Regions from separate parts of the Sphingobacterium sp. LZ11T8 genome, predicted to be linked through region 4. Evidence: riboswitches for the same ligand, from Rfam matches in the RefSeq annotation. Region 4 holds a riboswitch; each other region holds the start of a gene.
What was found. A riboswitch is a leader RNA that binds a small molecule or an ion and turns the genes downstream of it on or off. The one in region 4 is predicted to bind S-adenosylmethionine.
Positions count from the first base shown of each region.

Region 1 (7,712 bases), on a different contig from region 4:
AAGATTACGGTATCATCATGATCCTTCAGCACATCATGTGGAGTAACCATAAAGCCCTGTCTATTACCCTTATAGGCATTTGGAATCTCTACCGATTTATTCATGGAATCCAACAAGGGGATCTTGAACTGCTTTAAACTATCCTTGGGATTAAGGTCAACCTTAAAATCTAATGGTTTCTTTTTTTGAATATTTTGATTATTTTGAGCAGAAGAAGGAATTGCCCAAATCAGGAATAAGAAGGAAATCAAGATGAAATTTTTCATAATCAGTATCTTAAGTCATTATTCTATAACAAAAGAAATCCTATTCTGCTAAAAAAGCTAAAAACTTGCTGTTAAATTGTGTTAAATGAGAAAATTAGCTGTTTTCCCTTATTACTTTTGTAACAAATGAAAAAAAGAAGTATTGCATTGATTATTTGGCTTATGTCCATCGCGCTGATCGGCGTAATGGCAATGCAGTATTATTTTGTGCGGGAATCCTTCATCAAGGAGTCCAAACTTTTTGATGAGGAAGTCAAGGCATCCCTTTCTGCCGTGGCCAATAAGATCGAGCGTCAGGAAATCTATGATTTCGCAAGGGAACAAGAACGACTTAACCAAGAGAAGTTCAGGATTGACCAGGAACGCATCCAAAAGAACGAAAAGATCCTTGCCTTGCAGGTGCAATACCAGGACAGCATCAAAACCTTGCAGAGAAGGGCTTTTGCCCATACCACCAGGTTCAACTTTCTGGAAAGAGAACTGAACCAACAGTTCCCGGCGGTACCCATCAGCAATGATTTCTATGAAACGTACCTAAAGAGAAAAGAATACAAGCACCTAGTGCGAATCACCTTGGAACAGGGCCTAACCTCCGACAATACCATTGGAGAGTTCACCAATGTGGAGGCCATCAAGGTCGTTCCTAGGATTGCGCAGAAGGACGATAGTACCCGATACCTGATCCCCGTATTCAACCCACCTTCCACCGAAGCGATTGCTTACCAGATCAGGACCCTACCCCCTCGTTATGATTCCAAGACCCTGTCAAAGATCGAGGAACTCGAGATTAAGCTCAATAACCTGAGAGGACAGCGATTATCAGAGGCCGCAACACTATATGACACCATTGCCATGTTAGGAGGCAAGAAAAGCTCTGTAATCGCCGATGTAGCCATGGGTATGGAATTATCCAAAAGACCTTTGGCCGAACGTATCAACGGGAAGAAAACCGTCAATCTATTGATCCACGAACTCCGTGAAAGAGGAATAAAATCCTCCTTCGTCATGGAGATCAAGGATTTCAATAAGATGCCCGTTTTCCAAGGAGTCTATCAATTCAACAATGAGCAACTCAAGGAAGTCAATAATCCTTTGATCTATACCGCTAGACTATTCCAAGGAGACCGTGGCAATGCTCCTGGCGAGCTCAGCATACATTTCCCTAACAAGGGCGGAATTATTGCCGAGACCATGGGCTATTGGCTATTTCCGACCATCCTAGCCTTATTGGCGCTGTTGATCGGATGTTTTGCCTATACGTTGAGCATCATCTTCAAGCAGAAGAAGATGTCGGAGATGAAAACCGACTTCATCAACAACATGACCCACGAGTTCAAGACACCGGTAGCCACCATCATGATCGCTAGTGAATCCTTACGTGACCCTGAGATTTCCGCCGATGGCAAGCGTGTCAACAAATTGGCAAACATTATCTACGATGAGAATGTCCGTTTAGGCTCGCATATCGAACGCGTCCTGAACATTGCCCGTCTGGAGAAAGAAAACCTAAAGATCGAGCGCACCAATGTGCACATCAACTCCTTGGCCAACGCAGTCTTGGAGAGCATGCGACTACAGATGGACAAGGCAGAAGGCACCTTGAATATTGACATTTCAGCAGGCAATGATTTAGTGGTTGGCGATGAACTTCACCTTTCCAATGTGATGTTCAACCTGGTCGACAATGCAATTAAATACTCTCAAGAAAAACCAGAAATCACTTTTAAGACTTTTAATAGAGGGAACAGTATCGTAATATCCGTTGCAGACAAGGGAATGGGAATGACCAAGGACCAACAGGAAAAGATATTTGACCAGTTCTATCGCATACCTACGGGAAATATCCACAACGTGAAAGGCTTCGGTCTAGGGCTAAGCTATGTTAACGATATCATCAAAAGACTGAACGGAAAAATCTCCGTAAAAAGCGAAAAAGATAAAGGCACACAATTTGAAGTAACTCTTCCTTTAAAGGACGCATCCAAGGAAGTAGCATAACATAAGAAAGAGAAAAGTATGAATCAAAAGATATTATTAGCAGAAGATGATCCTAATTTGGGCGAATTACTGAAGGATTATCTTGAATTAAAAGGAAAATTTGACGTTGTGCTCTGTACAGATGGTCAAGAAGGAATGGATGCCTTCCGAAAGGAAGAATTCGACCTTTGCATCCTGGATGTCATGATGCCCAAAAAAGATGGCTTCTCCCTTGGAAAGGATATCCGCAAGATCAATCAGACGGTCCCTATCATCTATGCTACTGCAAAAGGCATGATGGAGGACAAAACCCAGGCCTTCGAACTAGGTGGTGACGACTATATCACCAAGCCTTTCCGTGTTGAAGAACTTTTATTGAGAATAAATGCGCTATTAAAGAGAGCTTCCAAGGACAAAGAAGAAGAAATATCAGACAAGTTTGAGATCGGCGATTATTTCTTCGATTACACCAGTCAGATTATCTCCTACAAAGGTCAACAACAGAAACTGTCTACCAAGGAGGCCGAGTTGCTTCGTTTGCTTTGCTTAAAGAAAAACGATGTCCTGACCCGCGAAGAAGCCCTGATCAAAATATGGCATGACGACAATTACTTTACCGGCCGAAGCATGGACGTATTCCTAAGTAAACTGAGGAAATACCTCAAAGAAGATCCAAACGTGGAAATCGTCAATGTGCATGGTAAAGGATATAAATTGTTGGTTAGCTAAGGATGGATGTGAGATATGAGATGTGAGATGTGAGTGTCCATCCCTAAATAGGGTTGACCGTTTTTATACATATCCAAAATCAAAATATATAAAGGGGCAAAAGTATTTTTGCCCCTTTTTTGATAGAATTATATCCAGCTACTTTTAAACCACGATTTCTCTCATACTCAATGAACTAAAATATAGAAAACCCTCGCTTTCTCATATCCCAAATCTCACATCTAAAATCTTTTTCCTTGGAAAATAAAAATCTTATCCATAACTTAGCCGACGCTTATAGAGAAAGGCAGAGGGACTAGACCCGATGAAGCCTTAGCAACCTGTCTCTTGACAAGGTGCTACATTCTACCCCGATTGGGAAAGATAAGCTGGTTACAGGAATCCTAGGTAGCCTTCTCTTAGCAAAAAGACTTATTGGAATTTATTTAATTTAGTAGAGAACTATATGCTATTAACAAACAATTTAGGCTACCCACGTGTGGGTGCTTTCCGTGAACTGAAGAAAGCTAACGAAGCTTACTGGGCAAAGAAAATCAGCGCGGAAGAATTATTGCAGGCTGGACTTAAAATCCGTGAAAGCAATTGGAAGACTCAAAAAGATGCAGGTATCGAATTGATCCCATCGAATGATTTCTCATTCTATGACCAAGTCCTAGACTTATCTTTAACTGTTGGAGCTATTCCCGCTCGTTACAACTCCCTTTTGAACAAAATCGATCGCCAATATAACCTAGACTTATATTTTGCGATGGCTCGTGGTTTCCAAGAAGGTGGCGTTGATGTAACTGCCATGGAAATGACCAAGTGGTTTGATACAAACTACCACTATATCGTTCCTGAATTCGTGAAAGATCAAGAATTCAAACTGACTTCAGAAAAATTCCTAAGTGAATACAATGAAGCAAAACAATCAGGTATCGAAACTAAACCTGTCCTGATTGGCCCTATCACTTACCTATTGTTAGGTAAAGAAAAAGAAGCTGATTTTAACCGTATCGATCTAATCGACAGATTACTTCCAGTATACGAAGAGATCTTGGCTAAACTTGCTGATGCTGGCGCTAAATACGTGCAGATCGATGAGCCTTTCTTGGCTTTAGATATCGATGATGCTACCAAAGCTCTTTACGGAAAAGTATTCGAAAAGTTAGCTGCAGCTGCCAAAGGCATCAAATTAATCGTTGCTACATACTTCGAGGCATTAGGAAACAACGAAGACATTGCTGTTAACCTTCCTGTGCATGCGTTACACCTAGACTTAGTTCGTGGTGAAAACCAACTTGACACGATATTATCCAAAGTTCCTGCTTCCCTAACCCTTTCATTAGGTGTTGTTGAAGGCCGTAACATTTGGAAAAACGACTACGAAAACTCATTGAAAAAAATCAAACAAGCTGTTGATGCTTTAGGAAAAGACCGTGTTTGGATCGCTCCTTCTTCATCTTTATTGCATGTTCCTTTTGATTTGGACAATGAGAACAATGAAGAGTCCCTACCTGCTGAGGTTAAAAACTGGTTAGCATTCGCTAAACAAAAATTAGCTGAGGTAAAAGACCTTGCAGTATTGGCTGAAGGTGAAGTTGATGCTGAAACACAAAAACGTTTCGAAGCAAACAAAGAAGCTGCTGAGAGCCGCCGTACTTCTCCATTAATCCACAGACCAGAGGTTAAAAACCGCGTCAGCAACATCACTGATGAAGATGCTAAGCGTACTTCTACTTTCAACGCTCGTAAAGAAGCGCAACAAGCGAAGTTCAATCTTCCAGGATTCGCAACCACTACAATCGGTTCATTCCCACAAACTAAGGATGTTCGTAAATGGAGAGCTGACTTGAAAAAAGGTGCCATCTCTCAAGAAGAATACGATAAAGAAATCGCTGCTGAAACAGAAAGAACAATCCGTTTACAGGAAGATTTAGATATCGATGTATTGGTACACGGTGAATTCGAACGTAATGACATGGTGGAATACTTCGGTGAGCAATTAGCTGGATATGCATTCACACAAAACGGGTGGGTTCAATCTTACGGTTCTCGTTGTGTTAAACCTCCAATTATTTTTGGTGATGTTTACCGTCCTGAAGACATGACTGTTCGTTGGTCTGCTTATGCGCAGTCTTTGACCAACCGTCCTGTAAAAGGAATGTTGACTGGTCCTGTAACCATCTTACAATGGTCATTCGTACGTAACGACCAACCTCGTTCTACAACTACATACCAAATCGCTTTGGCAATCTTGGACGAAGTTCAGGCATTGGAAAAAGCAGGTATCAAGATCATCCAAATTGATGAGCCAGCTATCCGTGAAGGACTTCCTCTACGCAAAGCTGATCAGCAGGAATACTTAGACTGGGCTGTACGTGCATTCCGCGTTTCTTCATCCAATGTTGATGACGATACACAAATCCACACGCACATGTGCTATTCTGAGTTCAACGATATTATCCAAGATATCGCTGCCATGGATGCTGACGTAATCACCATCGAGACTTCTCGTTCTCAAATGGAACTGTTAGATGCTTTCGCAGACTTCAAATATCCTAACGATATTGGTCCAGGTGTATATGATATCCACTCTCCACGTGTTCCTAGCACAGAAGAGATGGTTAACTTATTACGCAAAGCAAAAGCAGTAGTTCCTGCAGAGCAATTATGGGTAAACCCTGACTGTGGTCTGAAGACTCGTGCTTGGCCAGAAACTAAAGCTGCCTTAGAATCTATGGTAGAAGCTGCCAAAATCCTAAGAGCTGAATAAGAAACATTAGTAATTTAAAATAAGATAAAGGCCGAGCAATTTTTGTTCGGCCTTTTACTTATCATTTATTTTAATACAGGTTTCTTTCGATTGGCAAAATAATAGATCGGCACTCCCATCAGGATCAATATAAACCCAGGCCAGGTGTACTGTGGTTTATACAAGATCAAAAGCACACAGAAAGCTGTTCCGATCAAGAGATAGACCAATGGAGGGATAGGATATAAGAATGTTTTATAGGGTCTTTCCAGATCAGGTCTCTTCCAGCGCTGATACATCATCGCCAGGACCGTGATCATATAGAAAATCACGATCACAAAGGACACCATGTCCAATAGGTTCCCATACTGCCCGCTCAAACACAATAGCGAAGCCCAGATTCCCTGAAACCAGAGTGACTTTTCCGGAACATCATTCTTGTTGTTTGGAATGGCCTGCTTCAGGAAAAGGCCATCCTTGGCCATGCTCTGAAAAACCCTTGCTCCTGAAAGCACAATTCCATTCACGCAGCCAAAGGTTGAGATCATCACCAATATGGCCATGATAATGGTCCCTGCGCTTCCCAATAACTTTTCAGCAGCAGCTATCGCAACTCGATCATTCGCGGCAAAGGCAATTTCTTCTCGATTTAAAGTGGCTAAATAAACATAATTGGCAAACAGGTAGAGGATCATCACCAAGCTGGTTCCGATCACCATGGCTATCACCACAGTCTTCTTCGCATTCTTGATCTCCCCCGCCACGAAGGTTACATTTTCCCAGGCCACACTACTGAAAACCGAACCTACCATGGCCGCAGCAATTCCACCAAGCAACACATTACCTGAAATCTCTTTCCAGCTTGAATGGTCAAGATTCTGCGAAGCAGACCAACCGAAGCTCATGTTCCCTGAAAACTGATTGCTCTCGATCAATAGAAGCCCGCCAACGATCAGGGCCAATAAGGCAATGACCTTGGAAGAGGTGAAGACGGATTGGACAATCTTGCCACTCCGCACCCCCTTACTGTTGATAAAAGTTAACAACAGTATGATTCCAATGGCAAGGATCTGCATCCAGGTGATCATAAAGGTGCCATTCTGGTAAATGGGAGCTGCATCATTCAGCTGTGGAAAGAGGTAGCCGGCAAATTTGCCAAAAGCAACCGCAACAGCGGCAATGGTTCCTGTCTGGATCACGGCAAATAAGCTCCATCCATACAGAAAGCCAGTCATTTTCCCAAAGACTTCAGTCAGGTAGGTATATTGTCCACCAGCTTTAGGGTACATCGAAGAAAGTTCACCATAACAGATTGCGGCAGCAATGGTCGCAACCGCAGTAATCAGCCATATATCAATCAGCCAATAGCCCGACCCTAACTGTCGCATCATATCCGATGAAACAATAAAGATCCCACTTCCAATCATAGAACCCATGACAATCATAATGGAGTCCCATAAATTGAGTTTTTTATTCATAATTGGTTATTATATTCACCAAACGTACAAATAATTATTATGTTAATAATTTTCTTATTTCATAAAATTGTTGTTACCACATTTATTAGCGTAAATGAGACATCTCACACAGTATCAGCGTATCATGCCGTTACCCGAAGAAGAAAGGTTCTCGGAACATAGCATAGCTTTCCTGTAAATAAACCGGTATTGGCGTACAGTTCGTCAATCTTCGATTGACGATGACAGAGCCTTTTGCTGGAGTACCGAACAGATTCTTCACGAATTGTTCAGAATCAGAAGTTTTCTGAGAGGGATTCAGAGTGAAACGAAGAATCTATTACTGTTTTTTTTAATGGATTGTTATCATTGCGAAATCGTAAGATGAGCAATCTATTTTCTTTCCACAGAAAGATTCATTGAAAAATATTTCACCCACGCTGTGGGTTCTCTTTGTAGACAAACATTATCCTTCCGAAGGAAGCCCTTTAGCCACCGGCTCATTTCCAATGGCGGAAAAATGGAAAGAATGCCGTTGCCCTGTGCGAT
Region 1 is NZ_JANBZY010000007.1:251,828-259,539, forward strand. Features, by position in the region: gene NLF99_RS16680 (hypothetical protein) at 1-266, opposite strand, end outside; gene NLF99_RS16685 (sensor histidine kinase KdpD) at 393-2,264, shown strand; gene NLF99_RS16690 (response regulator transcription factor) at 2,283-2,972, shown strand; SAM riboswitch class I at 3,244-3,342, shown strand; gene metE (5-methyltetrahydropteroyltriglutamate--homocysteine S-methyltransferase) at 3,418-5,727, shown strand; gene NLF99_RS16700 (APC family permease) at 5,793-7,184, opposite strand; gene NLF99_RS19755 (hypothetical protein) at 7,315-7,446, opposite strand.
Region 1: linked by a shared signal. The riboswitch ahead of metE (5-methyltetrahydropteroyltriglutamate--homocysteine S-methyltransferase) and the one ahead of NLF99_RS14055 (methylenetetrahydrofolate reductase) in region 4 are both predicted to bind S-adenosylmethionine.

Region 2 (7,712 bases), on a different contig from region 4:
TGGTAATTTCAACTGTTGATTCCGGAAATTTCCCAAAGGTCACCCCTAATTCAGGATGTTTATAAAGCTCTTCCATAAACAGGGCATATATCGGTAATGCAGTCTTAGACCCTTCTCCAGTTGCAGAACTCTTAAAATGTATGCTTTGTTCATCACAACCTACCCACACTCCAGCAACCAAATCTTTCGTTACCCCCATGTACCAACCGTCAACATAATCTGAAGAAGTACCTGTTTTACCACCGATTTGATTCTCATCCTGAAAAAGATCCCATTCCCATAAAGCTTGGGATGTGCCCCCCGACTCTTCGATGGTACCCCTAAGCATATAGCCCATTAACCAAGCATTTTCAGCAGTAATTGCCTCCTTCGTAGTGGTTTTGAATTCAGCCAATACCTTTCCATCCTTATCTTCAATCCTTGAAACCAATACCGGCTCCGTACGCTTTCCTTCATTCATGAAGGTGCTATAACCCCTGACCATTTCAAAAACGGAAACATCATTCGAGCCCAATCCAACTGACGGAACCGACTCCAATTTACTATCAATACCACATTTATGAGCCATCTCCACAACCTTATCCCAACCTACTTTCTCTGTTATCTGTGCAGTAACCGTATTTAATGAACGAGCCATGGCATGTCTTAGCGACAAGTCACTGTGAGAAAATGACCAATCCGCATTTTTTGGCTCCCAGATCTCATGCTCCCCTTTATTGTTAATGAATTCAATTTTTACTGGTTTATCGGTGAATTTATCACATGGTGCCATACCAGACTCCAAGGCTGCTGCATAAGCAAAAGGCTTAAAGGTAGATCCAGCCTGTCTTTTCGCTTGGTTTACATGGTCAAATTTGTAATAGTTGTGATTGATACCACCAACCCAAACTTTAATATTTCCATTGTATGGGTCCATGACCATCATTCCTGTATTCAACATGGTCAGGTAATGTTTCAGCGAATCCATGGTCGAATAATCCACTTTCTCCATTCCATCCCAGGTAAAGACCTCCATGGATTTTTTCTTGTTCAACTCCTCAAAAACCTTGGCTTCATCATTGTATTTTTTCATCAATGATGCATAAGCCGGAAGTTTTTTCGCATGGTCTTCCAAAAAATTAGGGATCACATTACCTTCTTTATCTCTCCATGGCAGATCATTTCCCCAAACATTGTCCAGACGCTGTTGCAATTCCTTCATCTTGGTTGAAACAACCGTTTCAGCAATTTTCTGCATCCTGGAATCAATAGTTGTATATATTTTCAGACCACTGGTATAGATATCTATTTCGTTTTCTTCACCCCATTCTTCCAACCATTTTTCGACTGCCGTACGAAGGTAGGAATCGTTGGAATTGCGAACTTCCTGATTATTCAGGTTCAAGCCCAAGGAATCTTTACTCAGGGTTGCTACTTCATCCTTTTTCAGATAACCTTCTTTTTCCATTTGGTTTAGAACGACGTTTCTACGTTGCAGAGCGTTCTTAGGATTTCTGATTGGATTATAATAGGTAGTACCCTTCAACATACCGACCAAAACAGCAGCTTCATTGACGGTAACTTCACTTGGCAGCTTATCAAAATACCTTACAGATGCCGACTTAATACCGTAGGCATTATTGCTAAACGAAACGGTATTCAGGTACATCGTCAAGATTTCTTCTTTGCTGTATTTGCTCTCCAATTTGAAGGCAGTCATCCATTCCTTGTACTTTGTGACCAACAGACCAACTCCCGGGATCTTCCCTAACAGTCCTTGAGCATCCTTGTAGCGAGTTCTATATAAATTCTTTGCAAGTTGCTGGGTAATAGTACTTGCTCCACGATCACTTCCACTTAAAGTTGAAAACACTCCGCCAAACAACCCAATAAAATCCACCCCATGATGCTTTCTAAAACGAACATCTTCAGTAGCAATTAGGGCATTAACGATATTTGGAGAAATACTATCATAAGGGACAGGATCACGATCTTGCTTGTAATAGCGACCGATTAAAACAGAGTCGGCGGTAAAAAGTTCGGAAGAAACATTCAGTTCAGGCAACAATATTTCTTTCTTAGTAGGCGATGATCCGAACAAGCCTAGGAAGTTAATTTGTACCGCGCAAGTAAATAAGATAATAAAGTAAATAACAATCAGTGCGATACGCAAAAATTTGTTCCGGACTCGTCTAAACATACGGTAAATATGAACAAAACTTTGGAAAAAATCATATCAATTCGCCCAAAAATGAACCTTGAAATGAAAATTAACGAAATTTAACAAATGAAATTTTTGGTTTTTAACTAGGCTGTTTTTCCGAGACTTATAATAGCAAAAACTGTTCCTAAATTCTCTTTTGTTTACAACAATTTTATCTTATTGAATATTATTCCCTATTTTTACCTGACTTATTTATCGGGGACATGTTAAAGCAAACACTACAACAAAAATTATTACAGAAACTTTCACCGCAACAAATTCAATTCATAAAATTGCTTCAGGTACCTACTGTATCATTAGATGCCCGTATCAAAGAAGAACTTGAAGAGAATCCAGCCTTGGAAGATGGTAGTTTGACCAACATGAACGACCCTGTCGAAGAATACCCAGACAAAGATCCGGATGACGACTTCAACATGGAAGACAATAGCTATGATGACGAATTCAGCGTAGATGAATATATCCAGGAAGACGACTATAAAGATTACGGTGGAGGTTATGACCATGATGATGAGGATGGTAAAAAAGAAATCCCTATCGCAGTCCAAGATTCCTTCTTTGAAAATCTTCAAAATCAGCTTGACTTACTTGCCCTTTCTGATAAAGATTATGTACTAGGCCAACAAATCATCGGTTCCTTGGATGATGATGGTTATCTGCGCCGACCTATCCTTTCTCTGATCGACGACCTAGCCTTTTCCCAAAATGTCATCGTTGAAGAAGATGAGGTTGAAGAGATGCTGAAAATTGTTCAAACCTTTGACCCAGCGGGAATTGGCGCCAGAAATCTTCAGGAATGCTTGAGCATACAACTTCGTAAGAAAGATCAAAATAATCCAATAATTCAACAGGCCCAATTGGTTGTAGAGAACTACTTGGATGAATTCACCAAAAAACATTACGACAAAATCGAAAAGCAATTGGGAGTAAACTCCGAAGAGCTTAAAGAAATTGTAAACGAAATCTTAAAACTGAATCCAAAACCAGGCGATTCAGGAGCTGTTGCTGGTAAGCAATTGCAGATTATCCCAGATTTCCATATCTCCAACAACGACGGTGTCCTGCACCTGACCTTAAATGGCAGGAACGCACCAGAGCTTCGTGTGTCCCGCTCCTACCAGGAAATGTTTGAACATTACGAAAAAGCCGAAAAGAACGACAAGAAAATGCGTGAGGCCGTTCAGTTTGTTAAACAGAAACTGGACTCTGCAAAATGGTTTATCGACGCCATCAAACAAAGACAGCAGACTTTGTTGAAAACCATGAATGCCATTATGGAATATCAATATGACTATTTCCTAACTGGTGATGACAGAATGCTGAAACCTATGATCTTGAAGGATATTGCCGACAAGATCGAAATGGACATTTCAACGGTTTCCCGTGTAGCGAATTCCAAGTATGTCCAAACCGAATTTGGCACTTTCCTTTTAAAATCTTTCTTCTCTGAAGCCATTCAGACTGAGTCCGGTGAAGAGGTTTCCAACAAGGAAGTCAAGAAAATCTTGGAAGAATGCATCGCCAATGAGGATAAGAGAAAACCTCTGGCAGATGAGAAACTAACAGAGATTTTAAAAGAAAAAGGCTATTCCATTGCCCGTAGGACAGTTGCAAAATATCGCGAGGCCATGAATATCCCTGTTGCCCGCCTGAGAAAAGAATTATAGAAAATTTTAATTGACACTTGCATATTAAAATATAATCTACTAAGTTTGTAGAGTATTCAGAATTGCAGATGCAATACCAACCGAGTGAGAGACACCGCGGTGGTAAATCGATACGGGCGACAAGCCAAAATAAACGAATATTGCAAAGTCTTTTAAGACGCCTCTGAATGCAATTATGGTTAAACCCTTTAAACATTAATTGTATGTCGAACACAACAAAACCCTTACACCAGCACCTAGTGGAGAAATTCCACCACTATTCCACCAACGAATTAGTTGTATTGAACAATGATTTGGTAAAATCCAATTGGGGTGCAAACAAAACAGCTTTTAGGACTGCATTGATTTCCGCACTATCCAATCGCGGAATCGATCTGTCAGCCATAATCAGTACGGAAGACGGCTTTACCCAGATCCAAAGTGTCCCAGTGAAACTATCTGAAAATAAATTAATTCCTTTATGTTAAGTTAGGAGATTTGAGATTTGAGATTTGAGATTTGAGATATAAAGGTTAATACCTTTGTACTCAAATCTCAATACTATAAAAATGAGTAAGTACGGTTGATATCCCAATACTCATATCTCACATCTCAATACTATAAAAATAAGTTAGTACGATTAATATCTCAATACTCATATCTCACATCTCAATACTATCCCTAAAACCTCCCTATCGCGTACAGTGCGAACGTTCCTAGCCAATGGCTTCCCATATAGTCGTCTTCAGCACTTAAGTTAACTATGGAGAAGTTAAAATGTTCAATAGCATTGCCTTTTAAATGCTGCAAACTTCCATCGATTTTACTGATGCCGGAAAGACATGCGGCTCGACTATAATTCAAACCATCCAAATGAACCAATTTACCGTCCGTCCTATCCTTAACTATTGCGGGTTTCAATTCAAAGGAAGGGTCAAACAATCCTGGCATAAATCCTTTCAACCACGTTAAATACTCATTCTTTTCCATCAATTTACTCATCAAATAAGCTTCTTCTAAACATGGGGAAAGAAAATCATATCCACTCGGTTCATAGGCCAGATCACAAATCTTATCGTTTTGGAACAAACGCAATGAGTTTTCTTGAATGGATTTCTTAAAGGCCTCATCCCCTACGGAATTGGCATAATCCAAAGAAAGCGATAAACTAAAGGCCGAATTATCATGTTGTCCCGCCCTAATTGGGTATACCAATTTTGGGAGATATTCGATATATCGCTTGACCAAAAGATCCACTAATGGCTGTAAAGCCACTTTCCAGCGCTGCCCATCCTCATCTTCCCAATTTGCCAGTTCTTCTTGCAACTTGAACAGCCAAGCCCAACCATAAGTCCTTTCAAACCCTAAATTGTTCTTGTCATTGAAAAAAGCAATTTCAGTTTGCACATTCTCAGGCGTAATATGGCTATTCAACACTTTCCTCATATTCCCTTCTTTATCTAGTTCAGGAAAAGCCTTCAGCAATTTTATTACTGACCAATAACCATGTACAGAGGAATGCCAGTCAAAACATCCATAAAAGACAGGCCGAAGGGATTTGGGCGATTTAAGATCAGCTCCTGACCCCAAGACTTGGCCTAACTTATTGGGATACTCCACCTCAATACAATGGGTCGGCATGGCATAAATTTGCTGTGCTAATTCAAGGGATAATTTCACGTCTTCGACTTGCACTCCTTCTTCATTTTTCGATGGGTTATTGCAACCATAGAACAAAAGAACCGTAAGTGCAAAGATGTTTGAACATATTTTTTTCATACTAGTAAAATTGGCAATATATTTGAGTTATAAAAATAACATTTATAAACAATAACAATCTACAATATGAACATTAGTGACTTAATTTCAGGAAGCATTGGTTCACAAGCTACTGAAGGAATATCAGAAAAATTAGGACTTGATAAAAACCAAACCCAATGGGTTGTTTCTGCAGCTATCCCATTGATGATGTCTGCCTTGAATTACAATGCGCAAAAGGGGCCTGAACAAGCTCAAGGCATACAAAAAGCATTGGATAACCACTCTGGGGGGATATTCGATAACCTAGCAGGATTATTTAATCAAGGACCAACAGAAGATGAAGATAAAATTGTAAATCACATCTTTGGTCGCAACACCGATACGGTAAAACAATCCCTTTCTGAAAAATCAGGAATTAGCATGGGGAAAATCGGTGGCATTTTAGCGCTATTGGCTCCTTTGGTAATGGGTTATCTAGGTAAAAAGAAACAAGCTGACGCTGGAACTGGCGGCGGAGGGATTGGAGACCTTTTAGGAAGCATCCTTGGAGGTGGCACGTCAAATGCCGGTGCTTCAGGAGGCGGAATCGGTGATTTGATCGGAAGCGTATTAGGAGGCGGTGGTTCTAGCACTGCTAGCTCATCACAACCTAATATTGCTGGTGGTTTAGGTGATTTAGTTGGACAGTTTTTCGACCAGAAAAACGACAATAGTGCTAAAGGCAACATCTTGGATAGCCTTGCTGGAATGTTTGGAAAATAAACGAATAATTATACAACCACAAAGGGATTGGTCAATTTGATCAATCCTTTTTCTATTTTATTCCATCCGATTGCGAAAACGATTATATTTACACATGCAATCTAAAATAAGCTTCAAAAACGATTATAGTGAGGGTGCTCACCCCAATATATTAAACCTTCTATCCCAAACCAATCTTGATCAGGAAGCCGGTTATGGGGAAGATAATCTCAGCCTAAAGGCAAAATCTTTCATCAAAAAAAGAATCAACAATCCAGATGCTGAGATCTATTTTGTTTCTGGAGGTACCCAAGCAAACATGCTGGTCATTAGCCATCTCCTTAAACCATACGAATCCGTGATTGCTGCCGATACCGGACATATTGAGGTCCATGAAACGGGTGCCATTGAAAATACAGGACACAAAATCAATTGTATCCCCAACAAAGATGGTAAAATTTCCATTCAGGGAATACAAGCTGCCCTAGATTACCATACCGACAACCATATGGTCAAACCTGCTATGGTCTATATTTCGCAGTGCACAGAAATCGGAAGCATCTACAGCAAAGCAGAATTGGAAGAAATCTCCTCATTCTGTAAATCAAATGGATTGATATTATTTGTAGACGGTGCTAGGCTGGCTACTGCACTGACTTCAGCCTATGCTGACCTGAACATCGAAGATTTAGCAATTCTTGCAGATGTATTCTACATCGGGGCAACAAAAAATGCCGGATTATTAGGTGAAGCCATTGTATTCAAAAACAAAGAACTCGCTCATGGTTTCGATTACTATATCAAGCAAAAAGGAGCTCTAATGGCTAAAGGTCGAATCTTAGGGGCACAATTCTACGCACTGTTTGAAGATAACCTGTTTTTTGACCTAGGAAAACATGCCAACCGAATGGCCGCTAAAATAGCTGATGCATTCCAATCCAGAGGCTTTGAGTTCTCTAGCAAACCCGTTAGCAACCAAATCTTCCCTATCCTTCCATATTCCGCCATAAAAGAACTCCATAAAAAATATGAATTCTATGTTTGGCAGAAGTTAGATGGTGATAAGGCCGTGGTACGGATAGTGACCTCCTGGGCAACAGCTGAATCAGTCATAGATCAGTTTATCGCAGATCTTCCTCAGGATTTTTAGGTTAAATAGCCATAATTCCTTATTTTAGGAGAATACCCTAAATCTAGACTATGACTGTAGAAGAATTTGTGATATTGGTAGATCAACAGGACAATGAAATTGGCCAAATGGAAAAACAAGAGGCTCACCTTCAAAACCGAAAACACCGTGCTTTCTCTGTATTCCTTTTGGACGATCAAGGTAATCTGATATTACAACAACGTGCGGATTC
Region 2 is NZ_JANBZY010000003.1:173,164-180,875, forward strand. Features, by position in the region: gene NLF99_RS08945 (transglycosylase domain-containing protein) at 1-2,179, opposite strand, end outside; gene rpoN (RNA polymerase factor sigma-54) at 2,407-3,870, shown strand; SAM-I-IV-variant riboswitch at 3,918-4,012, shown strand; gene NLF99_RS08955 (5-oxoprolinase) at 4,074-4,337, shown strand; gene NLF99_RS08960 (DUF2891 domain-containing protein) at 4,531-5,628, opposite strand; gene NLF99_RS08965 (DUF937 domain-containing protein) at 5,695-6,372, shown strand; gene NLF99_RS08970 (low specificity L-threonine aldolase) at 6,467-7,501, shown strand; gene idi (isopentenyl-diphosphate Delta-isomerase) at 7,552-7,712, shown strand, end outside.
Region 2: linked by a shared signal. The riboswitch ahead of NLF99_RS08955 (5-oxoprolinase) and the one ahead of NLF99_RS14055 (methylenetetrahydrofolate reductase) in region 4 are both predicted to bind S-adenosylmethionine.

Region 3 (7,712 bases), on a different contig from region 4:
GTAGATGAAATTCTTTCTGTTCAGGATATAGGCTTGCGCATAGCCGAAAGCATCAATGCCTATCTGGTTAATCCAGAGCATTGGGAAGAGATCGAAAAACTAAAGGCCATGGGTTTACAGTTTGAGATTGAAGAAAAGGAAGTGTTATTAGCTAGCGATAGTCTCTTGGGCAAAACCTTTTTGATATCGGGCGTATTTGCGGACCATTCCCGGGAAGAATTGACAGAACTGATTGAGTCGCATGGCGGAAAGATGTTGAGCAGTATTTCTTCAAAACTGAACTATCTGGTGGCAGGAGACAAAATGGGACCATCGAAATTAGCGAAGGCAGAAAAACTTCAGGTTCCGATGATCTCGGATGTTCAGCTCCTGGCGATGATCAATAAATAAGAATAAAATAAATAAATAAATATACATAAACGATGAACGAGCTTCAAGGTGCGGGAGTGGCATTAGTCACTCCATTTCACGCAGACGGCACAGTAGATTACGAAAGCCTCGGCAATCTGATAGATTTTCAGATTGAAGGTGGCATTGATTATTTGGTTTCATTGGGTACCACTGGAGAAACAGCTACCCTAACCCAAGATGAACGAAAGAAGCTGTGGCAATTTACTTCGAAGCACGTTAATAAGCGTATTCCATTGGTAGCTGGAATTGGTGGAAACAACAGCTATGAAATCGTGGAGCAGATCAAGAACTTTGAGATCCTTGACTATGCTGCGATCCTTTCGGTTTCTCCATACTATAACAAACCAACACAAGAAGGCATCTATCAGCATTACAAAGCAATCGCGGAGGCATCTAAACTTCCTATTATCCTTTATAATGTACCAGGAAGGACGGGCAGCAATATAAGTCCAGCGACTACCGTTCGTTTGGCCAAGGATTTCAAAAATATTGTAGCGACCAAGGAAGCATCGGGGAATTTTGCACAGTTCAGTGAGATCCTTCGAGATAAACCAAAGGACTTTCTCCTGATTTCTGGGGATGACCCCGTTACATTGCCTATGATGGCGATGGGTGCGGCCGGAATCATTTCGGTTGTCGGCAATGCCTACCCTACCAAAGTTTCAGCCTTGGCACATCTATGTCGCGAAGGAAACTATGTGGAAGCAAGGGCCATTCACTTGGAATTATTGAAGATCATTGACCTTTGTTTTATTGAGGGAAATCCTGCTGGTGTCAAATATATCCTAGAAAAGAAAGGGATTGGCAAAGACCATGTTAGGCTTCCATTGGTTCCGGTAAGTGACAAGACCAAGGAAGCAATCGATGCAGAGATGCAGCTACTAGGTTAAAAAAAATATAAGGTTGGCAATGGAAATTCGCCAACCTTTTTTATTTTTAGGTATTCTTTTTGTTACCAAATAGAAACTGAATCAAAAAAAATGGAAACAACTAACCCACAACCTAGCACTAAAGGTTCAAAGTTCAAGAAATTCATCAGCTGGTTTTTACTTATTCTATTTCTGGCTTTTGCTGGATTTGTTTATTTCAAATATTATTTTGTATTTGGAGAAGGCGTTAAATCTGGCGTTTTGAATTATGCGGTAAAAAAGGGAAATTTATTCAAGACCTACGAAGGAAAGCTGATCCAAGAGGGAATCCGTTCGCAAAAGACCGGGACCGGTCTTTCGAGCAATGAATTTGAATTCTCCATTGAAAACGACTCAGTTTTCCATATCTTGGAACTAAATAGCGGGAAAGCCTTTGACCTTCATTATAAGGAATATCATGGCGTATTACCATGGCGTGGGAATACACGCTACGTGGTAGACAAAATCATTCAAATGCGTGATGCGAAGACAACTACCTTTTAGTTGATCGGAAATATATATCAGAAAAATATTGGGGCTTCAACCGACGTTAGAGAAGGGACTAACAAAGGTTGAAGCCCTGGTCTTTATAGGGAAAAGTGGTAATGGGATCTGCCAAAGAATAAACTTTTCAGAAAAAGATTGCAAAATTAAATTTCGTGAACTATATTTGCGGAGTACTTCGATAGTGGTACGCTAATCATTACCTCTCTAAAAAGATGGTCTTGATTTATAAAGAAGTGGCGAGAGACTGGCTCAATGACCCACTGGCAACCTTCAATAAGGATTGAAAAGGTGCCAATTCCTGTCCGAGGCAATAAAGCCCAGGAGCATATAAATGAAATAGACTATGACTTCAAAATTTTCAAAATCGGAATTAGTGTATCTTGTTGGAAAACCAGCAACAGATCTCAACATTCAATTTATTTCCAGCTGTATTATTTGCATTACCCGAATGCGATAGTCGTCACTATGTTTGAGCACGAGGAAAAAGTGCAAAAATAATAGAGTACAGACGACCAATAGCATAGCAAGAAAGGAAATCATATATTCAATTTACTAACATCAATAATCAACATAAAAATGGCAGACAACAAAAATCTTAAATTTGAAACACTACAAGTGCACGCAGGTCAAGATGTAGACCCTACAACTGGATCCAGAGCATTACCTATATATCAGACTACCTCCTATGTTTTCGAAAATGCGGAACATGGCGCGAATTTATTTGCCCTTAAGCAATTTGGAAACATCTATACGCGGATCATGAATCCAACTACGGATGTTTTTGAAAAACGTATCGCGGCATTAGAAGGTGGTGTGGCAGCTGTAGCTGTGTCTTCTGGTCAGGCAGCACAATTCTTGGCCTTGACCAATATCCTCGAGGCAGGTGAAAACTTTGTTTCAGGATCAAATCTTTACGGAGGTACCTATAACCAGTTCAAGGTTTCTTTTAAGCGATTAGGCATTGAGGCAAGATTTGCTGAAGATTCGGATGCAGATAAAATTGAAGCCTTGATCGACGATAAAACTAAAGCGATCTATGTAGAAACGATTGGGAATCCGAGTTACAATATTCCTGATTTCGAGCGTATCGCATCGGTTGCCAAGAAACATGACCTACCATTGATCGTGGACAACACTTTTGGTGCTGGCGGTTATCTGTTCAAACCATTGGAGCATGGCGCCAATGTGGTTGTAGAATCGGCAACAAAATGGATCGGTGGTCACGGAACGAGTATTGGTGGTGTGATTATCGATGGCGGTAACTACAACTGGGGAAATGGTAAATTCAAACAATTCTCAGAGCCTTCTGAAGGTTACCATGGTTTAGTATTCTCGGATGTATTCGGTGAAGGCGGACCGTTTGGGAACATTCAATTTGCTATCCGCGCTCGCGTTGAAGGATTAAGAGATTTCGGCCCTGCCCTATCTCCATTCAATTCATGGCTTTTGGTACAAGGTCTGGAGACCTTGTCTCTTCGTGTTCAACGCCATGTTGACAATACCTTGGAAATCGCACAATGGTTGGAAGCACATCCACAAGTAGAGCAAGTAAGCTACCCAGGATTGAAAAACCACCCATACCATCAGAATGCACAAAAATATCTGAAAAACGGATATGGTGCGGTATTATCCTTTACCATCAAAGGTGGAGTTGATAAGGCGAATGAGTTCATTGACTCTTTGGAATTGATCAGCCATTTGGCGAACGTAGGAGATGCGAAATCCCTGATTATCCATCCTGCGGCAACGACACACCAACAATTGAGTGCAGAGGCGCAGAAAGCAGCTGGAGTTGCTCCAGGTCAATTGAGACTTTCGGTGGGTATCGAGCACATCGACGATATTAAAGCAGACTTAACACAAGCATTTGACAAAATCAAGTAAGTGGGGGCTTAACTGATTTTTTAGGAGGAAGATAATTAAAGAGAATGAGTGTAAAGACTTTCGGATATAGCCAAGACTTCGAATTAGAGAGTGGTAAAAAACTGGCAAACCTACAGATAGCCTACCATAGCTATGGAAAGCTAAATGAGGATAAATCCAATGTAATTTGGGTATGTCATGCATTGACTGCAAATTCAGATGTTTTTGACTGGTGGCCAGGATTATTTGGCGAAAATGAGTTATTCAACGATAAGGATTATTTCATTATCTGTGCCAATGTACTGGGCTCACATTATGGGACGACGAATCCCCTATCCATTGACCCTGACACCAACCTACCCTATTATTCGGACTTTCCTCAGTTCACGATCAGAGATATTGTTAAAGCACATGGACTATTAGCTGATCATCTAGGGATCCAAGAAATCAACACCTTGATTGGAGGATCTCTAGGCGGTCAACAAGCTTTGGAATGGACGGTATCCAAAACCATAAAGATCCATAATCTGATTGCTATCGGAACAAATGCGTTTTTCTCACCGTGGGGTATCGCATTCAATGAAAGCCAAAGGCTTGCGATCGAAGCAGATTCCAGCTTTAAAGAGCAAAGGAATGATGCTGGATTGAACGGATTAAAGGCGGCCCGCAGCATGGCATTATTGTCGTATAGGACATACAATGCCTATGGAACGACCCAAGTGGAATCGGACCATGACAAAACAGACGCTTACAAAGCATCCTCCTACCAAGCCTATCAAGGGGATAAATTAGTCAAGAGATTCAATGCATTTTCCTATTGGTATTTGACCAAAGCCATGGATAGCCATCATCTAGGCAGAGGACGTGGACAGGTGGAGCAAGTATTAAGCTCAATTGAGGGCGTCAATGCCCTGATCATAGGTATTCCTTCGGATGTGCTATTCCCTCCACAAGAACAGGAATTCATCGCGAAACATATTCCAAATGCGGAATACTATGAGCTGCATTCCTTTTTTGGACATGATGGCTTCTTGATTGAAACAAAAACCCTGACTCAAGTCATAGGCAACTTTCTTGAGAAACATAATACAAAAGCAGAAAATCACTTAAATTTAATTAAAGAATAATGAGTAAGAAACTTACCATCGGGATGTTTGGATTTGGTGTGGTGGGACAAGGTTTATACGATATCATAAAAACAAAGAACCTAAACTTAGAGATCAAGAAATTTGTTATCAAGAACGCGGATAAAAAAAGGACCTTGCCTGCGGAATTGTTTACCACAGATGCCAATGCTATTCTGGAAGACCCAGAGATCAATACCGTTGTTGAATTGATCGATGATGCCGAAGCTGCTTTTGAGATTACAAAAAGAGCATTGACAACAGGAAAGAATGTTGTTTCTGCCAATAAAAAAATGATCGCTACCCATCTAGAGGAATTGACCGAGATCCAAAATCAACATGGTACTTCCCTATTATATGAAGGAGCAGTCTGCGGTAGTATCCCTATCATCAGAAACCTAGAAGAATACTATGACAACGAGCTTTTACACTCTGTAAGCGGTATCTTCAATGGTTCTTCCAACTACATCCTTTCCAAGATCTTCAATGAAAACCAAAGCTATGATGAGGCATTGAAAAGAGCCCAGGAATTAGGATTTGCAGAAACTGATCCGACATTGGATGTTGGTGGATATGATCCCAAATACAAATTGGCCATTGTAGCATCTCATGCCTATGGCATTTACATCAACCCGGACGAAATCCTGAATTTAGGGATCGACACATTGGGCAATGCCGATATCAGATATGCCAGAGAGAAAAACTATAAAATTAAATTGATCCCTTTGGCCAAGGAGATAACAAATAACAAGGTCGTTCTTTATGTTCTCCCTAAATTTATCTCCAAAGGCAATATCTTGCAGAATGTAGAAAACGAATACAATGGGGTATTGGTTAAAGCTGCGTTTGCCGATGAGCAATTTTTCTATGGCAAAGGAGCCGGTGGCCACCCTACAGGTTCTGCAGTACTTTCAGATATTGCTGCATTAAGATATGATTACAAATACGAGTACAAAAAACATTTAGAGGCACAACAGGTGGAATATTCAACTGACTACGCTCTAAAAGTTTATTTCCGATATGAAGATGAGGATGTTTTGGAAAACATTGATTTTATCAGTATTTCTGAGCGGTTCTTTAGCGATGATCATAAATATGTGATTGGAACCATTAATCTTCAAGAAATTATCGCCAAGCGCGAAATTATCCATCAACAGGGTAATTTTTTAGCTGAAATCATTTAATTCCATTTTAAATTAAGATAGAAAGTGTTTTTCCTGAAAAGGATTAACACTTTTTTTGTTTTAGAACGATTTCTATTTAGGCCATAAAGAGGTTGAAATACAATCAGATACCCTTCTATTTCATTTGAAAATTTTTGTTTTTTGAAATAAAAAAACAACTAAATGGATGACAATTACGTTTTCAGGGTAACATTATCATTACAATAGCGGATTTTGGCATTTAATAGGTTAAATAATTGTTAATACATTTGCTTTGTCATGGTTTTTGCGTTATATTATTCGTATATTATTATATAAACTTAAAAAACAAATTGATCATGAGAAAGTGGAATGTGTTAGTACTACTAAATGCAGTATCTATTGGTTTGTTTGCACAGGACAACACCAACGCTAGCACGAGTGAGGGATCTGCATTACCGTATTTAATAATCGGAATTATAGTTTTGACCGTTGCTATATATATGTTATATAGTCGACAAAAACGGAAATTCAACGATTAACAACGTATTAAAATATACGTATAATAAAAAAAGGCCTGATTAGATCAGGCCTTTTTCGTTGTATTGTGTTTGTATAATATTTCAAGATATTAAGCTTAGTCTCTTTTCAGTCCGAATTTTTCGATCTTACTGTACAGGTGACTTCTTTGTATATCAAGGTCATCAGCTGTCTTGGAGACATTCCAATTGTTTCTTTCCAATTTGTATTTAATGAATTCGCATTCAGAGAAGTCTTTAAAGTCTTGGAAAGAGGTAAATTGCTCCATATCAAATCCATTGCTCGTATGGTTTCCGGCAAGGCTATTTGCAGTGATCGGACCGCCTGGGTTAGCAAATTTCAACACATCTTCTTCGGTGATTTTCTTATCACACAAGATGATCAAGCGTTCGATCATGTTCCTTAGCTCACGGATGTTACCGCTCCAAGGCAAAGATTGAAGGGTTTTCATGGCATCTGGTGTAAAAGCTTTGACAGGCATGCTATACTCTGCACACACTTCTTCGCAGAAGGCATTGGCTAAAGTTGGGATATCATCCTTACGTTCGGCCAAAGAAGGCACATGGATCAAGATAACACTAAGACGGTGGTACAAGTCCATACGGAAGTTGCCCTCTTCAATCTCTTTCAAAAGATCTTTGTTGGTTGCAGCAATCACACGCACGTTGACATCGATTTCTTTTTCGCCACCTACCCTAGTAATTTTGTTTTCCTGTAATGCCCTCAATACCTTTGCTTGAGCAGAAAGGCTCATATCACCGATCTCATCCAAGAAAAGGGTACCATTGTTAGCTTGTTCGAATTTTCCGATTCGCTGTTTTACCGCTGAGGTAAAGGATCCTTTTTCATGGCCGAACAATTCAGATTCGATCAATTCAGAAGGGATTGCGGCACAGTTAACTTCGACCAAGGTTGAGCTAGAGCGAGAGGATTTCTCGTGCAGCCAACGCGCGACCAATTCTTTTCCGGCACCATTGGCCCCTGTGATCAATACGCGGGCTTCTGTTGGGGCAACTTTGTCAATGGTATCTTTGATCAAATTGATACCCGAGGAGTCACCAAGGATTTCTTTAGTTTTGGAGATTTTACGTTTCAGGACTTTTGTTTCCTTGACCAAGGAGCCTTTTTCCAGGGCATTCCTTACGGTTATCAATAACCTGTTGAGGTCAAGAGGTTTTTCCAGGAAGTCGAAAGCACCTTTACGAGCAGCTTCAACA
Region 3 is NZ_JANBZY010000004.1:244,529-252,240, reverse strand. Features, by position in the region: gene ligA (NAD-dependent DNA ligase LigA) at 1-390, shown strand, start outside; gene dapA (4-hydroxy-tetrahydrodipicolinate synthase) at 423-1,301, shown strand; gene NLF99_RS11565 (hypothetical protein) at 1,392-1,823, shown strand; SAM riboswitch class I at 2,047-2,160, shown strand; gene NLF99_RS11560 (O-acetylhomoserine aminocarboxypropyltransferase/cysteine synthase family protein) at 2,403-3,710, shown strand; gene metX (homoserine O-acetyltransferase) at 3,755-4,816, shown strand; gene NLF99_RS11550 (homoserine dehydrogenase) at 4,816-5,997, shown strand; gene NLF99_RS11545 (sigma-54 dependent transcriptional regulator) at 6,593-7,712, opposite strand, start outside.
Region 3: linked by a shared signal. The riboswitch ahead of NLF99_RS11560 (O-acetylhomoserine aminocarboxypropyltransferase/cysteine synthase family protein) and the one ahead of NLF99_RS14055 (methylenetetrahydrofolate reductase) in region 4 are both predicted to bind S-adenosylmethionine.

Region 4 (7,712 bases):
TTAAACCTGAACTACACGGTGATGAGTAAGCGTAAATTGCTTCAATTGGTTAACGAAAAGTTCGTTGAAGGTTGGGACGATCCAAGGATGCCTACCATTTCAGGTCTACGTAGACGTGGATATACCCCTGAAAGTATCCGTAATTTCTGCGAACGCATCGGTATCCAAAAGCGTGAAAACATGATCGATGTCAGCCTATTGGAATTCTGTATCCGTGAGGACCTGAACAAAACAGCTTGGCGCAGAATGGCTGTATTGGATCCAATTAAATTAATCATCACAAATTATCCTGATGGAAAGGTTGAAGAACTACATGGCGAAAACAACCCAGAAGTTGAAGGTGGAGAAGGAAGCAGGGTTATCCCATTTTCTAAAGAACTATGGATCGAGCGTGACGACTTTATGGAAGATGCACCTAAGAAATTCTTTAGATTAGGTCCTGGTCTTTCCGTACGCTTGAAACACGGATATATCGTAACCTGTACTGATTTCAAAAAAGATGAAAACGGTAATATTACGGAAGTGTACTGTGAATATGTTCCTAATTCAAAATCTGGCGAGGATACATCAGGCATGAAGGTAAAAGGAACCATTCACTGGGTTTCTGTACCACATGCCAAAGAAGTGGAAGTACGTCTTTATGACCGTCTGTTCCAAGATGAGAATCCTGCTGCTGCCGAAGACTTCAAAGCATCTATCAATCCAAATAGCCTACAGATCATTGAAAAAGCCTATGCTGAACCTGATCTGGCAAATGCTGAGCTTGGAAAAGGATATCAATTTATTCGCTTAGGTTATTTTAACCTAGATAGCAAGAATACAACTGAAGATAAACTTGTCTTCAACAGAACAGTAACATTGAAAGACTCTTGGGCTAAAGAGTCTAAAAAATAATTTGGTTTTAAGCCATAAAAAAAGGACAAGTAAATTACTTGTCCTTTTTTTATGGCTCGATAGTTTTACAACCAAACGGCCTTATATTTCTTGTCAAGTCGGGAAGCTTCAGCCATCAACTGTTCATCTCCCAATTCTTTCAAGATCGGAACATACTGGTCTAAAGCCGCCAATCCCAACTGTATGGAAATGGAATCATAACCCCTATTTGCCTTTTGAAAGATTGCCAATTGATAGTCCAAATTTTCCTTAATGGCCTCCAATTGCCTACCCGCCAAAATCTTTGCTCTATCGACTTCCTTTACCTTCAGCAAGGTATCCACAAGTACAGTATTGTAGTAGGTCTGTCGCATGCTTTTGGTCTCCTTCGGTTGAAAATCATAGGCTTGCAAGGCCAATTCCCTTGCCTCCTTCAACTTTCCTTGATTAACCAAGGCTTGCATTCCATCTGTATAGATATTAGGGTAGATCCATCCCTCATAGTATTGGTTGGAATCAACATCGAAATGCTCCAACCTATTGATATTGGACCATTCAAATTTATGAATGGCATTGTCGTAAATCTTATCTGCATTGATCAGTCCGTTGCCCTTTGAAGATTGCCCCATATCTACAGGCATCAGCTTGCTGACCAAGCCCTCTGAGGCAAGGTATTTATCCATGCCCATGGAGATTGCCGGCGCACTTAATGAGACAAAGTAAATTGGCCTTTCCCAATTGTTGTTGACCAAGATGGACATCAAACTAAGATCTGCTCGGGTAACCAGATTTTCCTTGAGCTCCCATTGCATATGCTCTGGGATAAACTGCTGCCATTCCGCTGGAATATTGGCATTTTTCAGGGCCTTCTCCTTATCTATTTTAAGTTGGAGCTTTTTCGTCGGCATCACATTTACAAAATTACCATCACTGGTTTCAAGTTTGTTCCTATTATCGTCCGAAAGCATCACGTCCAGCAATTGATCTATATCTGTATAGCCTTCTATTCCTAGGTCAACCACCTGAATCACATCCCGAACTCCCTTTTTAACTTTATTAAAGTCGAATGCAATCGGCAAAGCTTTGGATTGATTGACATCCTCCATCGCCTGCTTTACATACCAATCCGAGCCAAGGTAGCCATAATTCAACACCCTGACATCTGTCCTGATCCCCTCTACTTCCTGTAGATACCATAATGGGAAAGTATCATTATCAGCATAGGTGAACAATATGGCATTGGGCTCACAGGAGTTCAAGGTATTCAAGGCCACTTCCCTGGTCATATGACGACCAGAACGGTCATGGTCATCCCAATTCTCCTTGACCAACAATACAGGGCCAGCAAGCATAGCAAAAGCAACTGAAGTATAGGTAATTGCTTTCACCGAAAGTTTGCTCCTTTTTTGCATAAATTCGATCAAACCCAGAACACCTAAACCGATCCAAATAGCAAATACATAAAACGAACCTGCATAGGAATAATCACGCTCACGTGGTTGCAGCGGTGTTTGATTTAAATAGAGCACAATAGCTAAGCCTGTAAAGAAGAACAACAGACCAACAATGCTGGCGTCCCTTAGACTTCGCTTTGCTTGCCAGATCAAGCCAGCAATCCCGAGCAGTAGTGGAAGGAAGAAGTAGGTATTCCTACTTGGATCTTCTTTCATACGATCAGAAATGGCATCCATTCCCGGCAAACGCAGTTCATCCAAAAAATTAATCCCTGAGATCCAATTCCCAGCGGTCAATTCCCCTTGACTAGGTGTATCATTCTGCCTGCCCACGAAATTCCACATGAAATAACGGGAATACATATGTCCTACCTGATAATTGAAAAAGAACTTCATATTATCCAAAAAGGTTGGATCTTCCCCATCTTTCAGATTCAAGTATTGTTTATAGAATTCAGCATGCTTTTGGCTGTACAACCTTGGAAACAATACTTCCTTGTCGTATTTATAGCCTTTGACATTTTCAAATTGCTCATATTGCTCGGTATCCTTTCTATAACCTACGGATTCATTAACATCCGTTATTTTTGAATTGAAGGTCGGTCCCTTGAACAAAGGCTCAGATTGATATTGTTCCCTGCTCAAATAGCCCAAAAAGGAATATGCATTATCAGGATCATTATTGTTCAGTGTAATATTCGTTTGGGCACGGATTATTATCATGCTAAAGGAGGTGAACCCGAAAAAGACCAAACAAGTACCTAAAATCAAGAGATTTAAGATAGGCTTGTTCTTTCTGATCGAATACATAATTCCGAAAACCGCTGCTGAAACTAAGAGCAGGACAAACAGAACAATGCCTGAACCAAATGGCATCCCTAATGAATTAACGAAGAAGAGATCAAATCCTGCTGCTATCTTTACGGAATATTGGATCACTCCCCAAAGAATAAAGGCTAAGGCGAGAACTCCCCAAGCAAAGGATTTTACTGCACCTTTCCAGGTCACGTGATTTGACTTCCTGAAATAGATCAGGAGTGCTAAGGCAGGAATCGTCAATAAATTCAACAGATGAACTCCGATGGACAGTCCCATCACATAGGCAATCAGCAATAGCCATTTATTGGAATCCGGTTCATCTGCCCTCCTCTCCCACTTCAACGCCAACCAAAATACAATGGCCGTACAAAGTGATGACATGGCATAGACCTCTGACTCCACAGCAGAATACCAAAAAGAATCTGTAAAGGCATATGCCAAAGCCCCTACCGCTCCAGCAGCGAAAATCTGCATATTTTGAAGGCTATTCCCTTCTGACTTTCCTAAAAGCAGTTTTCTTGCCAAGGCTGTAATCGTCCAAAACAAAAACATAATGGTCAAGGCTGAACAAAATGCCGAACCTAAATTCATCCAAAGTGCAACATGTTCCTTATTTCCAAAAGCAAGGTTTGAAAACAGGTTCTGCAACAAGAGAAACAAGGGTGCCCCAGGTTGATGAACAATTTCTAGCTTATCTGATGCTGCAATAAACTCACCGGTATCCCACCAACTGATGGATTGATCCACAGTGAATGCATACAATACAAACGCAATAACTGCACATAGCCAGCCGAGAAGATTGTTGATTTTGCTATAGTTCATTATAGTAGGTAATAAATGTGATTTAAATTTAGCAAAGAATTATCTCCCACATTTGTGATTAACATTATTTAACATGGAATACGCCTGCTCTCCTTCTTCCAAAAAGGCCTTATCATTGCTGGATTTTCAGGAGCTTTATTTGGATTTGTTTTACCCACATTCCGAAAACTCGCAAAATGAATAAAATTTTATCCAAGGCATTCTCGAAGCTGTCTCGAAGCTGTCTCGAATGAGACCGCTATATTGGTTAAAAAACTCTCCTGATGATAAACGACAAAAGGCGAATGAAATCATTCGCCCTTTGTTCTTATTTTAGAGTTAGTCAATTTAATTACACTAATTTTTCAACGATATTTTTAGTAGGTCCAGGATTACTCATGGTGTAGAAATGCAGTACCGGAACTCCAAAGTCTATTAATTCCTTACATTGCTGTACTAGCCATTCTTCGCCAACTCGCCTAACATCCGCATTGGTTTTACAGGATTCCACGGCATCACTCAGGTCCTCTGGAATATCTAAGTGGAAAATCCGAGGAAGGGTAATCAATTGCTTTTTGGTTGTTAATGGCTTAAGGCCTGGAATAATAGGAACATGAATATCATTTTCCCTACACTTCGTCACAAATTCCTTATATTTTTCTACGTTAAAAAACATTTGGGTAACGATAAATTCAGCTCCCATTTCCACCTTTTTCTTCAACCATTTAAAGTCGGTGTTGAAGTTAGGTGATTCAAAATGTTTCTCGGGGTATCCGGCAACGCCGATACAGAAATTGGTCTTTTCAGAAGAGCCTATATCTTCATGTAGGTAGGAACCTTCGTTCATATCCACCACTTGTTTTAATAGGTCGGTTGCATAAGCATGTCCCCCAGCGGTCGGGATAAAGTCGGCATCACCTTTTCTGGCATCACCTCTCAATACCAATACATTATCGATACCTAAGAAGTTCAGGTCGATAAGTGCGTTTTCTGTTTCTTCTTTGGTGAAACCACCGCAGATCAGATGGGGAACCGCATCAACTTTATATTTACTCATGATGGCAGCACAGATGGCTACCGTACCAGGTCTTTTTCTATAGGACACCCTTTCCAACAATCCGTTAGCATGTTGTTTGTAAAGGTAATCCTCACGGTGGTACGTCACATCGATAAAGGGAGGTTTGAATTCCATCAGTTCATCCATCGTTTGGAAGATACTTTGGATACCCTGCCCCTTAGCAGGAGGTAACAGCTCAAAAGAATATAAGGTCTTGCCTTTCGCGTTCTTGATGTGATCTACGATTTTCATAAAAATATATTAAGGCTTAGAGAGAACACAGTGAACACTGATTCTTTGGCTTATCTTTCCCATTTTGGGGGTAGAATGTAGCACCTTGACTGGTGTCAGGTTGCTAAGGCTTCAGCGGGTCTAGTCCCTCTGCCTTTCTCTATAAGCGAGGGCTAATATCGTCAATAGCAAGGTAATCTCAAAATGTTTCAAGAAAAAACTTTGCGGATGGCATTGAATCAGAAGGAATCAGGGTTGGATGGATGGGACATATAAATGAATGGAAGAAGGTATGATCATAAAAAAATGGGCGTGATTGACACGCCCATTCTCTTTTCAAAATATCTTATTAATCTTCTAGGTACATATCTATCAAACCTTCAGGAAGGTTCAATACGATAATCTTTTCTTCGGGGTCTATACCGACAATGAAATCCTCGTTTAGGGGAAACATGGCGTCTCTGCCATCGATATCTACGGTTGCGATAAATTGCTGTGGCATCTCTTGGACATGGGTAATTTCGCCCAATTCGCCTTCGTCTTCCTCAATGGCGGTATAACCTACTAGATCATGATAGGTAAAATCATCGGGATCACGTTCCGGCATTTTATCATTTGGCAGGTAGATTTGCTTTCTCAATAAAGGTTGGGCTTTGTCAATATGGTCAACATCTTCAAAATTGACATAAGCTGTGCTGTTATTGTGAAACTTGACCTTTTCTACAAAGAATGGCACCAATTTCTTGTCCATCTCCAAGAAAACTACATCCAGATCAAGGTCCATATAGTTATCAAATTCAAAAAACAGTTGCAGTTCACCCTTCAATCCTCGGGTTTTACTGACATAACCGATATAAAAACATTGATCTTTCGTCATATTCACAAATTAATTTCCAAAAGTACGGAATTCTTTTTCTGTTGGGATTTTAGGGATGTAAAAACAAGATAAAATGGGAACAAAAAAGCCGGTTCATAGAATGATCCGGCCATTTTGAATACTTTATGAAGAGATTATCCTTCAGTTTCTTCAGTGTTTTCAGTAGCATCAGCAGCTTCTTCTGCTTCTTCTGTAGCTGTTTCTTCAGCAACAGGAGCGTTTTTAGCAGCGATAGCAGCAGCTCTGTCTTCTTTTTTCTTAGCTTCAGCAGCTAAAGCAGCTTTCTTAGTTTCATCCTTAGATTTCGCTAAGCCTGATTTCTTTCCTTCGATTTGAGCATCTTTACCTTCAGCCCATTTAGTGAAAAGTTCTTCAGCTTTAGCTTCATCAAAAGCTCCTTTTTTCACACCGCCTTGTAAGTGTTTTTTGTATAAAACACCTTTGTAAGAAAGGATAGCGCGAACTGTGTCAGTAGGTTGGGCACCTTTGTTCATCCAGTCTAACGCTTTTTCGAAATCCAAAACGATAGTTGCTGGGTTAGTGTTTGGGTTGTAAGAACCTAAACGCTCGATGAACTTACCATCACGTGGTGAACGGCCGTCTGCTACTACTACGTGGTAAAAAGGTTTTCCTTTTTTACCGTGTCTCTGCAATCTGATTTTAGTTGCCATGTTTTTTCTTTATTTATGTATTCAACATATCCCCCGTTGCTTCATGCAGGAGGGGACGCAAAGATACAAAGTATTATCAATTAATACAATAGAGAATTTAAAGCTGTTTTACCTGTAAAATATGTACTCCTTCCGAGCTATAATCTTGAAAAAGATTTGAGTAATCTCCCAATAATACCGATATTCAGATACTTCAAACCATTGACATCTTATGCAAAGAATTGCTCCTTTAAGGATTGTAAAAGCTTCCGCTGGATCTGGAAAAACATTTTCTCTCACCGTACATTACCTGACCCTGTTGCTATCAAAAGAAAGCAGCTATCGGGAAATCCTTGCCGTTACCTTCACCAACAAGGCCACGGCCGAAATGAAAGGCCGTATTATGTCAGTCCTTCATGGCTTGGCAATCGGCAGTACAGCAGATGACATTGAGCAGTACAGACAGCAATTATTGCAGCAGAATACACAGTGGGACCCTGTAAGCATTCAGGAAAAAGCCAATCGGATCTACAGGAGGATTCTGCATGATTACAGCCATTTCTCGGTAAGTACCATTGATGGTTTTTCGCAAAAGGTGATCCGTAGTTTTACCTACGAACTGAACCTCGATTCTGGCTATGCCATCGAGATGAACACCAACAAAGTGAAGCGTGACCTGACCGTTATGCTGAACCAACTGTTGGATGAAAGACCGGACCTGTTGGAATGGATCATCAATTATGCCGAACAGAAGATCGGGAAGAATGAGAACTGGAATTACCGACAGCAGTTAATGGGTTTGGCAGGGTTGATTTTCTCGGAGAACTTCCAGGAGTTTGACAGTTTTATGATTTCTGCTGATACAGACAGGATATTCAACCTGCTCAACAAAGAAATTGATGAAAAGACCAATGCCTTTTTGGATGCCTTGGTTCAAGGGATTGAAACTT
Region 4 is NZ_JANBZY010000005.1:351,586-359,297, reverse strand. Features, by position in the region: gene NLF99_RS14065 (glutamine--tRNA ligase/YqeY domain fusion protein) at 1-894, shown strand, start outside; gene NLF99_RS14060 (DUF2723 domain-containing protein) at 960-3,968, opposite strand; gene NLF99_RS14055 (methylenetetrahydrofolate reductase) at 4,300-5,256, opposite strand; SAM riboswitch class I at 5,304-5,404, opposite strand; gene rimM (ribosome maturation factor RimM) at 5,585-6,112, opposite strand; gene NLF99_RS14045 (30S ribosomal protein S16) at 6,247-6,783, opposite strand; gene NLF99_RS14040 (exodeoxyribonuclease V subunit beta) at 6,995-7,712, shown strand, end outside.